3 regions of the Pseudoglutamicibacter albus genome follow, and region 1 is predicted to be linked to each of the others. Evidence: riboswitches for the same ligand, from Rfam matches in the RefSeq annotation. Region 1 holds a riboswitch; each other region holds the start of a gene.

Region 1 (3,272 bases):
TTTGGGCTAGTTACCCACAGACTCGCCCGAGTAGAGGTTGAAGGTTCGCCAACTCACCCTCGTGGAAGGTTGACGTGCCCACAAATGGGACTACATGAAATGGGGCTACATGCACATGGGGCGGGCCCGAAAGGGCCCGCCCCACAAACTACCTTGCACTATTGCTTAGGCTTTTCCGTGCTTATTTGTCCTTCTTGAGGACCTGTCCGCTCTTGACGTCCACATAGACCGTCACGTCGGCGCCGCCACCCTCTGGGTAGATATCAACTTCCCACATGATCTGGCCTTGCTCCTCGTCAACACTGACGTCATCGAGGGTGCCTGGGGTGTCCTTGAGCGCGGTCTCGATCGCCTTAGCGATTTCTACCTTGATCGCGTCATATTCGCGGCGGTCATCGCTGTCTACGTCTTCGACTTCATCCTGGTTGGTGACCTTGGATCCGTCAGCGGCTACCTCGAGCTCGTGACTCTTATTGCCCTTGACAACATCTACGCTCCAGCCGCTCTTATCGTCATCCCAGTCGAGGTCAACGACCTTTCCGCCAACTTCCTTTTCAGCGGTCTCGATCGCCTTGAGAGCGTTCTGTTGGCTGCCACCCTTGGTTGGGGCTTGCGCGTTGTTGTCTGCAGAGTCCTTATCATCAGCATCGTCAGCGTCATCGGCGTCAGTGTTCTGCGCCTGCTGAGTCTCAGTCTGCTGAGTTTGGGTCTGCTGGGCGTCCTGGGTGGATTCGGAGGTTTTGTCCTCCGTTGGAGCACCGCAAGCGGCAAGAACCAGCGCGAGGGTTGCTACGGACGTGAGGGCTACATGTTTTCTCTCCATGGCCTCAATATACGCAGATCGGGACTCAGATAGCACTGCTTTTTTGCTCAGCTCTAAGCCAATCTGGATTAACTGCCCGCGTTTGCCCTATGATCAGCGCCTCCAAACAGCAGGCTTTAGGCGGTTACGAGTGCGCGGTCTGGAAGCTGCGCAAGGTCGCGGAACGTCTTGCCGTGCAGCACGATCGGCTCTCCGTGTTCCTCGCCTTGCGATACAGCGTGGACCTTCAACAGCACGATGGTGTGGTCGCCTGCCGGGACCGTGTCATAGATCGAGGTCTCAAGCCACAGGGCGGCGCGGTCCAGGAACAAAGCACCGGAGTCAGCTAACGTAACGTCGAGGCCGCTGAAACGCTTGGATACGTCGCGGGAGGCGAGCTGATAGCAGACCTCGCGGTGTTCATCGGCCAGAATCGAGACGCCGAGCCGGTAGCCGTGCTTGAGGCGCTGCCATGTGCGGGATTCGTTGCGAACTGAGAAGGATACGAGCGCTGGCTCATATGAGATGCCGACCGCGAAGCTCGAGGAGACCATGCCTTCGTGGTGGCCTCCCACGCGGGAGCAGAGGGCTGCCACGCCTACAGGGAAACGGTCGAATGCCGAACGCAGGGTTGCCTGGTCGATGGTGTGGGTCAGGGACATAGCGACTCATCCTTCGCAAGTATCGGCCGTCCACTATGGCCGGCGCAGCTTGCCGCCGGCATTCCCGACGGCCGAATCGTCACCTGGGGCACCCCACCTACGCGAGAGGGTTGCCGACGGATTAGCCAGGGCCTAAAAATCCGTACTCATGATTCGTGTGTTAAACGATAAACAGTTCAGCGCACGCCGTGCAACTGAATGTGTCCTGTAGTTCATTTAATGAGACGAACGCCGCACCCTTGCCGGGTGCGGCGTTCGTTCACGCCCCTCGCGGGGCGCGTCTCAGACTGTTTCACACGTGAGCTGACACGCGGTTCACATTATGGTTCCGCGCGCTGAGTGCTTGAGTGTTACTTGCCCTTTGGTGCTGCAACAACGTGCAGCGTGGTGTTCGCGAGAACGTCTTCGTGCAGGCGGACGGTGGCCTTGTAGTGGCCAGTTGTCTTGACCTGCTGTGCGATCTCGATGGTGCGCTTGTCGACCTTGCCCAGGCCGGCAGCCTCGATTGCTGCTGCAACGTCGGCCTGCTTGACGGTACCGAACAGGCGGCCGGTGTCACCAGCTTTAACCTCGATGCGGATCTCAGCGTCCTTGAGGCCGTCTGCGATCTTCTGTGCTTCTTCGAGATTCGCGATGCGGTGGGCCTCGCGAGCAGCCTTGATGGACTCGATGTCCTTCTCGCCACCCTTGGTCCAGGTGATCGCGTAGCCGCGTGGCAACAGGTAGTTACGTGCGTAGCCGTCGCGTACTTCGACGATGTCGCCAGCAGCACCCAGGCCGGTTACCTCATGCGTGAGAATAAGCTTTGCCATGTTTCTTCTCTCCTCCTTCTTGCTTAGCCGCGGCCAGCGCCGGAGTATGGAAGCAGGGCAACTTCGCGCGCATTCTTGATCGCCTGAGCGATCTTGCGCTGCTCCTGCACGGTCACGCCAGTTACACGACGAGCGCGGATCTTGCCGCGGTCGGAGATGAACTTGCGAAGAAGGGCGACATCTTTGTAGTCAATGTAGTCGATGTCGGCGGCCTTGAGCGGGTTGGCCTTAGGCTTAGGCTTGCGAATTTCAGGCTTAGCCATCGTGGAGCTCCTTAGTTTGTTTTGGAGCCCGCAGTGTCAGCTGCGGGATGGGTATTGGTTTGAAAACGATTTAGAACGGTGGTGCGGACTGGCCGGGGTTTGCGCCCCAGTCGCTTGAGCCGCCAGAGTTACCCCACGGGTCGTTAGCTGGAGATTGCTGAGGCGCACCCCAGTCTCCGCCGCCGCCCTGGTTCTGCTGGCCGCCGAAGCCTCCGCCTTGGTTGCCGCCACCAAAGCCGCCGCCGGTGTTTCCACCGAAGCCGCCCTGGTTGCCGCCGAAACCGCCTTGGTTACCCCCGCCGCCTCGCGGGTTGCGGGTGACTTGTGCGGTTGCGTAGCGCAGGGCTGGGCCGACTTCGTCGACGTCCAGTTCCCATGCGGTACGGCGGTTGCCGTTCTGATCGTCATAGCTGCGGGCACGGAGACGACCCTGGGCGATGACGCGCATGCCCTTGGTCAGTGATTCCGCCACGTTTTCGGCGTGTTCGCGCCATACGCTGCAGCGCATGAAGAGGGCTTCGCCGTCTTTGAACTCGTTGGCCTGACGGTCGAAGATCCGCGGCGTAGAAGCGACCGTGAAGTTCGCTACCGCGGCACCGGAGGGCGTGAAACGCAGTTCCGGATCAGCGGTGAGGTTACCCACCACAGTGATGATGGTTTCTCCAGCCATGATTCCCCTTAGCGTGAAGCGTTGAAACGTGGTTGTGCCCGCTGAGGACGCGCTTACTTGATG
Region 2 (3,272 bases), 2.0 Mb from region 1:
TCCACTGGGCGGTCGGCATCCCACGCAACTGTGGCGTCGGCGGCTTCCTCAGCGCTCGGGTACACGCCGAGCGCTTCGAGTTCTGGAATCACATAGTCCACCACGTCACGGAACGTGCCAGGCTTGACCGCGTAGGCGACGTTGAAGCCATCCACCCCGGTGTCACGCACCCATTCATGGAACTGTTCGGCAACTTCACGGCCGGTGCCCACGGCAACCGGACCGAAACCACCCACGCCGATGTAGCGCGCCAACTGGCCCACGTTCCACGGCTTATCAGAATCACCTGAAGCCGCCTGGAACATGTTCACCGCGGACTGGATCGCGTTGGACTCCACGTCTTCACCGATCACCGCATCAAGCGGGTATTCGGACAAGTCGATGCCCGTCCAGCCTGCGAGCAACGCCAACGCTCCCTGTTCATCGGCATAAGACTGGTATTCGCGGAATTTCTCCCACGCTTCCTCGTTCGTCTTGCCAACGACCGGGGTGATCATCGCGAAAATCTTGACGTCATCAGCGTTACGGCCCGCCGCCACGGTTGCTTCGCGGATTTTCTTCACGGTCTTCGCGAGGCCTTCCTTGGTTGCCTGCGAAACGAACACAGCCTCAGCATGCTTCCCCGCGAAAGCCATACCGCGCGAAGACGCGCCAGCCTGGAAGATCACCGGGGTGCGTTGACGGGAAGGCTCCGTGATCGCAATACCTGGAACGTTGAACCACTTGCCCTCGTGTTCAATCGGGTGCACCTTAGCCGGGTCAACAAACAAACCAGATTCGCGGTCAGCTACAACCGCATCGTCCTCCCACGAACCCTCAAGCAGCTTATACACGACCTCGAGATATTCATCCGCGTGATCGTAGCGTTCGTCGTGCTCCATCTGGCGGGTCTGGCCAAAGTTCTTCGCCGCGGACTCGAGGTAGCCGGTCACAACGTTCCAGCCGACTCGACCGCCGGTGATGTGGTCCAGGGTCGCCATGCGGCGCGCAAGCCCCACCGGATGCTCATATGCCGTGCCCGCCGTGACACCGAAACCGAGGTTCTTCGTCGCCGCAGCCATCCCCGCCACGATCACTGCAGGGTCAGCCAACGGGATCTGCGCACCGGAACGCAACGCGGTCTCCGGGGAGTTCGCATAGGCGTCATACACACCCATCACGTCCGCCAAAAACAGGGCGGAAAAACGGCCCTCCTCCAGGATCCTGGCAAGCTCAACCCAGTGCGAAAGCTTGTTGTAATCCCGCGAGGTATCTTCCGGATGCTTCCACAAACCCGGGGACTGGTGGCCAATCGTGTTCATCGCGAAAGCGTTGAGAAGAATCGGTTTTTCAGACGACATGTTAACCCTTTCCCGCAGCCCTCAAACGCTGCGCCATCGTCTTCTGGCGGGAGCACCTTTCCCTCACGATTCCTGCTACGGAACCCTTCAGGATGGTTGCTGCGGCGTCATCGAGCCAGATCTCTCGGCCGCTCTGGATGGATACGGATTCAGCATAGAGGCACACCATGGGCATCACGCAAATCGCTCGTGACCGATGACAAAGAATGACGGCACGCATCGGCGGCTACACCTGCGAAAGTATTACCCCATGCCATAACACGGGTTTCTGCAGGTGAAAGGGCTACAGCGACGTGGAATTTGCGCGGCCAGAAGTGTTCTTTACCGTCGATATCATCGCGCTGATCATCAACGGGATCATGGGTGGGGTGATCGCCCGCCGCATCAGACGCCAGCTACCTCAAGCGTGGCGCGTGTTGAGCAACATGACACACACGCTGACCCGATTTGCGTGCAACCACCTTCGTCACCCACTATGGACAGCACAACCATCCAGAGCGGCTGAGAGATCTGGCTCGATGACGCCGCAGCAACCACCCCGGGTTTTTACCGGGCATGGTGCTCACGCCAGGATCGATGGAGTGACAACGCATGACCGCAACGTCCGCACCCGCGCACCAGGCCGCCCAGGCTCAGCTCAGCAACGCAAACCTCAGCAGCGCGCAGCCTAGCGATGACGCGCTGCTTAGCGATGAAGAGCACAGCGCGTACTGGGCCAAACAGGCCGCCCAGCTCACGTGGGAGACCCCGTGGGATACGGTGCACACGCTAACCCCGCCTAACCCTGAAACTCAGGAAGGTCTGCAGCAAACCTGGTTCGCGGGAGGCACGCTCAACGCCGCTGTCAACTGCGCAGACCGCCACGTAGCGGCAGGCAACGGGGACAAAGTAGCGCTCTACTTCGAAGGTGAACCCGGCGACCGTCGCACCGTCACCTACCGCGAACTCACCGAGGAAATCTCGCAAGCCGCCCACGCGCTCACGGAACTGGGCATCGCCCGCGGCGACCGCGTCGTGATCTATCTTCCGGTGCTCGTTGAGACGATCATCATCACGCTGGCTTGCGCACGCATCGGCGCGATCCACTCGCTTGTTTTCGGCGGATTCAGCGCAGAAGCGTTGCGTTTCCGTGTTGAAGACACCCGCGCCAAGCTGCTGGTCACCAGCGACGGCCAGTACCGCCGCGGCAAGGCCGTGCCCGTCAAGGACATCGCGGACGAGGCCGCATCCGGGGAGAACCAGCTCGAGCATGTGCTCGTGATCGACCGCACCGGCCACCGCGACATCCCGTGGACCGAAGGCCGTGACATCTGGTGGGACCAGATTGTGCCCCGCCAGCCACGGCAGCACACACCGGAAGCGTTCGATGCGGAAAATCCGCTGTTCATCATGTACACCTCCGGGACCACCGGGAAACCGAAGGGCCTGGTGCACACGACCGGCGGCTACCTCACCGGTGCTGTAGCGACCTATAACCAGATTTTCGCCCACCCGGACCCAGCTCAACGCGCGGGCGATGTGCATTGGTGCACTGCAGATCTCGCGTGGGTCACCGCCCACACCTACGAGATCTATGGGCCGCTCGGGGCCGGCGCGACCCAAGTCATCTACGAAGGCGTACCCAACGCCCCGCACCCGGGCCGGCACTTCGAAGTCATCCAGCGTTATGGTGTGACCTCCTACTACACCGCGCCAACGCTCGTGCGTTCGCTCATGGGCTGGTTCCCTGAAGGGATCCCCGACGAATACGATCTCTCGAGCATCCGCCTCGGCGGAACCGTAGGTGAAGCCGTCAACCCTGAAGCAGCGCGGTGGCTACGCGAACAGATCGGCCGCGACACCTACCAGCCCGCCAACCCCGAAACCGGGGAACCCGAGCGCGGCATCAGCATGGTCGATACCTGGTGGCAGTCAGAAACTGGCTCCACCATC
Region 3 (3,272 bases), 2.0 Mb from region 1:
GTCGAAGCCTGCAAGGTGGAGACCGCCGTGGAAGCGTGCGTGCTCGATTTTGACGCAACGGTTCATGACCGCGGCGAGCCCGCCGGCTTCAGCGATGCGCGCGGCTTCTTCGTTCCACAGGCCCAACTGTGCCCAGAACACCTTCGCGCCCACACGCACGGCGTCCTCAGCGACGCTCGGGAGGTCTTCGTTACGGCGGAATGCAACCACGATGTCGGGCGCTTCTGGCAGGTCATCGAGGCTCGGGTACACGGGCTCCCCGAGCAGCTCAGTGGCTCGCGGGTTGATGAAGTACAGCTTGTAGGGGGCGGAGGACTGCAGGTAGGTCGCCACGAAATACGCGGCACGCGCGGGGTTGGTGGAGGCGCCGACGATCGCGATGCTCTTGGCGGCACGCAGCAGGTTCAACCGTTGCGGGGCTGATGGGCCAACCCACGTGCTGTTGGCCTCTGTTGTGGTGGTTTCGTTGCTCATTACGCTTCCTCCCCGTTCGCAGCACCGTCACTAGCACCGTTCACGGCGGCTTCCAGGGCCTGGTCGAGGTCCCAGATGATGTCCTCAACATCCTCAAGGCCCACCGAAATACGGATCAGGTCTTCGCCGATCCCGCCGGCAATCAGCTGTTCTTTACTTAGCTGCTGATGCGTTGTGGATGCCGGATGCAACACGAGGGTCTTCGCGTCACCAATGTTGGCTAGGTGGCTGGCCAGCTGCAGGTTCGCGATGAACTCAGCCCCGACGTCGCGCCCACCCTTGAGACCAAAGCTGAACACGGAGCCCACGCCGTTCGGCAAGAGCTGCTTGCCGCGTTCGTGGTAGGCGTGGTCTTCCAGGCCGGCGTAGGAGACCCACTCGATGCGGTCATCGTTAGCCAGCCAACGCGCGACCTCACGGGCGTTGGCGATGTGCGCATCCATACGCTGCGGCAGGGTTTCGATGCCGATGAGCAACTGCCACGCGGACTGAGGGGCGAGCGATGCGCCGATGTCACGCAACTGTTCGTTGCGTAGCTTGGTGAGGAAACCGTACTCGCCGAAGTTGCCCCACCACGACAAGTCGCCGTAGGAAGGCACCGGTTCCGTCATGGACGGGAAGTTGCCGTTGCCCCAGTTGAAACGGCCTGATTCAACGACCACGCCGCCCAGGGTGGTTCCGTGGCCGCCCAGGAACTTGGTCGCCGAGTGGATCACGATGTCCGCGCCGTGTTCCAGCGGACGGAAAATATATGGCGGGGTCAGGGTCGAATCCACAACCAGTGGGATCCCGTGTTCGTGGGCGAGAGCGCCGAGACCTTCGATGTCGGTGATCACACCGGACGGGTTGGCGACCACCTCGGTGTAGAGGACCTTGGTGTTCGGTTGGATCGCGGCCGCGAAGTCCTCGACCTCGGTTGAGTCGATGAACGTGGTCTCCACGCCGAATCGGCGCAGCGTGACATCCAGCTGCGTCACGGTCCCGCCATAGAGCTTCGAGGAAGCGACCACGTGATCGCCCGCCTGGCATAGCGCGGCGAACGTGATGAACTCAGCGGCCATACCCGAAGACGTCGCGACCGCGCCGATACCGCCCTCAAGGGACGCGACGCGTTCCTCGAACGCCGCAACCGTAGGGTTAGCGATACGCGAATACACGTTCCCGTACTTCTGCAGCGCGAACAGCGTTGCCGCATCGTCCGCGTTTTCAAACACGAAAGACGTCGTGTTATACAGCGGGACGGCACGCGAACCGTGCTCCGAATCAGGGGTGGCACCCGCATGCAGGGCACGGGTACGGAAACCGAATTGACGGTCGGCAGAAGACATGGAACTCCTTCAACTCCATCGATCCCGGCATGAGCACCATTCGCTGCAGCGGTGGTGCTGCGTCGATGGTTGCTGCGGCGTCACAGGGCCAGGTCCCTCGACCGCTCTAGATGGTCAGCCACCATTATGCGCACTCGACTCGAGCCAGGGCAAACGCATGTGACGTACTAAGGCGCGCCGGGAACAGTGCGGCCGGCATAAGCTGGGGATATGAGCACCAGCCCTCACCACGTCCCGTCTCTCGCTTTGGTCCGCCACGGGCAAACAGACTGGAATAAAGAACGCCGCTTCCAAGGAAGCGCGGACGTCCCCCTCAACGCGACCGGCATCGAACAAGCCCGCGCCGCGGCGGAAACCCTGGCGGCTGACGCGACATCACGATGGGGTAGCCCGTGGGACGTCATTCTCACCTCCCCGCAGCTCAGGGCACGCGAAACCGCCGAGATCATCGCTGAACACCTCGGACTTGAGGCGCCGCGCGTCATCGCCGGGCTCAAAGAACGCTCCTACGGCCCCTACGAAGGTCGTGCCTACGTCGACATCGACCAAGACACCTTCACCTACCTCTTCCCGGCGCACCTCCCCAACGTCGAAGAGGTCGAAGCCCGCGGTAAAGAGCTCGGGATCCTCGAAGGAGTCGAAAGCTCCAAAGACGCCGGCCGCCGTAGTGCTACAGCGCTCGCCGAAGCACTCCAGCGCAACCCGGGCAAGCGGATCATCGCCGTATCCCACGGCTCAACCACTCGCTGCCTGCTCAACACCTTGGACGAGTGGAACATCAGCAACCCGGGCTTGCGCAACTGCGACATCCGCTACCTCACCCCAGCCCAAGAAGCGCACCTGCACCACATCCGCAGCGCACTTTCCTAACCCGGCGCTGCATCACAGCCACCCACTACACTGACTGTGACGCCGTTCACGGACACCAGCTAAGCCAAGGACACCCATGATGAGCACCGCCAGTACATCAGCGAGAAACACGTCAACACCGGGGCAACAGCTTCCGGCGGTACATCCGGCGGCGCAAGAACCGATCCCGGCGGAACTCAACGGGCACATCGTCCGGTTGCGCCGCTATCTGCACGCGAATCCCGAGCTGGACCGGCACCTACCCACCACTCAGGCGGCGGTGCTGGATGCGCTCGAGGGAACCGAGGGGATCGAGCTGCACACCGGGAAGGCGCAGTCCTCTGTGACCGCTGTTCTGCGTGGTGCTGCTCCGCTACCTGAAGGTACGCGCCGCCCCGTAGTCCTGTTGCGTGGAGACATGGACGCGCTACCGGTCACCGAAGAAACCGGGCTTGAATATTCGCCCACCGAAACCGGGAAGATGCATGCGTGCGGCCACGACATGCACACCGCCGGCCTGGTGGGCGCGCTGCTGTATCTCGCACAGCGCCGCGATGAACTCACCGCCGATGTTGTGGGCATGTTTCAGCCTGCCGAAGAAACCGCTGGCGGCGCGAAAAT

What was found. A riboswitch is a leader RNA that binds a small molecule or an ion and turns the genes downstream of it on or off. The one in region 1 is predicted to bind S-adenosylmethionine.
Region 2: another riboswitch for S-adenosylmethionine. It lies ahead of J2S67_RS00090 (LLM class flavin-dependent oxidoreductase); the one in region 1 lies ahead of J2S67_RS08975 (flavin reductase family protein).
Region 3: another riboswitch for S-adenosylmethionine. It lies ahead of J2S67_RS00060 (O-acetylhomoserine aminocarboxypropyltransferase/cysteine synthase family protein); the one in region 1 lies ahead of J2S67_RS08975 (flavin reductase family protein).

The regions. Positions count from the first base shown of each region.
Region 1 is NZ_JAVDXX010000001.1:2,030,634-2,033,905, forward strand. Features, by position in the region: gene J2S67_RS08970 (PepSY domain-containing protein) at 182-823, opposite strand; gene J2S67_RS08975 (flavin reductase family protein) at 940-1,464, opposite strand; SAM riboswitch class IV at 1,505-1,618, opposite strand; gene rplI (50S ribosomal protein L9) at 1,815-2,276, opposite strand; gene rpsR (30S ribosomal protein S18) at 2,300-2,539, opposite strand; gene J2S67_RS08990 (single-stranded DNA-binding protein) at 2,610-3,209, opposite strand; gene rpsF (30S ribosomal protein S6) at 3,263-3,272, opposite strand, start outside.
Region 2 is NZ_JAVDXX010000001.1:18,593-21,864, reverse strand. Features, by position in the region: gene J2S67_RS00090 (LLM class flavin-dependent oxidoreductase) at 1-1,340, opposite strand, end outside; SAM riboswitch class I at 1,371-1,484, opposite strand; SAM riboswitch class I at 1,826-1,923, shown strand; gene acs (acetate--CoA ligase) at 1,932-3,272, shown strand, end outside.
Region 3 is NZ_JAVDXX010000001.1:11,218-14,489, forward strand. Features, by position in the region: gene J2S67_RS00055 (CoA-binding protein) at 1-474, opposite strand, end outside; gene J2S67_RS00060 (O-acetylhomoserine aminocarboxypropyltransferase/cysteine synthase family protein) at 474-1,802, opposite strand; SAM riboswitch class I at 1,815-1,919, opposite strand; gene J2S67_RS00065 (histidine phosphatase family protein) at 2,013-2,672, shown strand; gene J2S67_RS00070 (M20 metallopeptidase family protein) at 2,749-3,272, shown strand, end outside.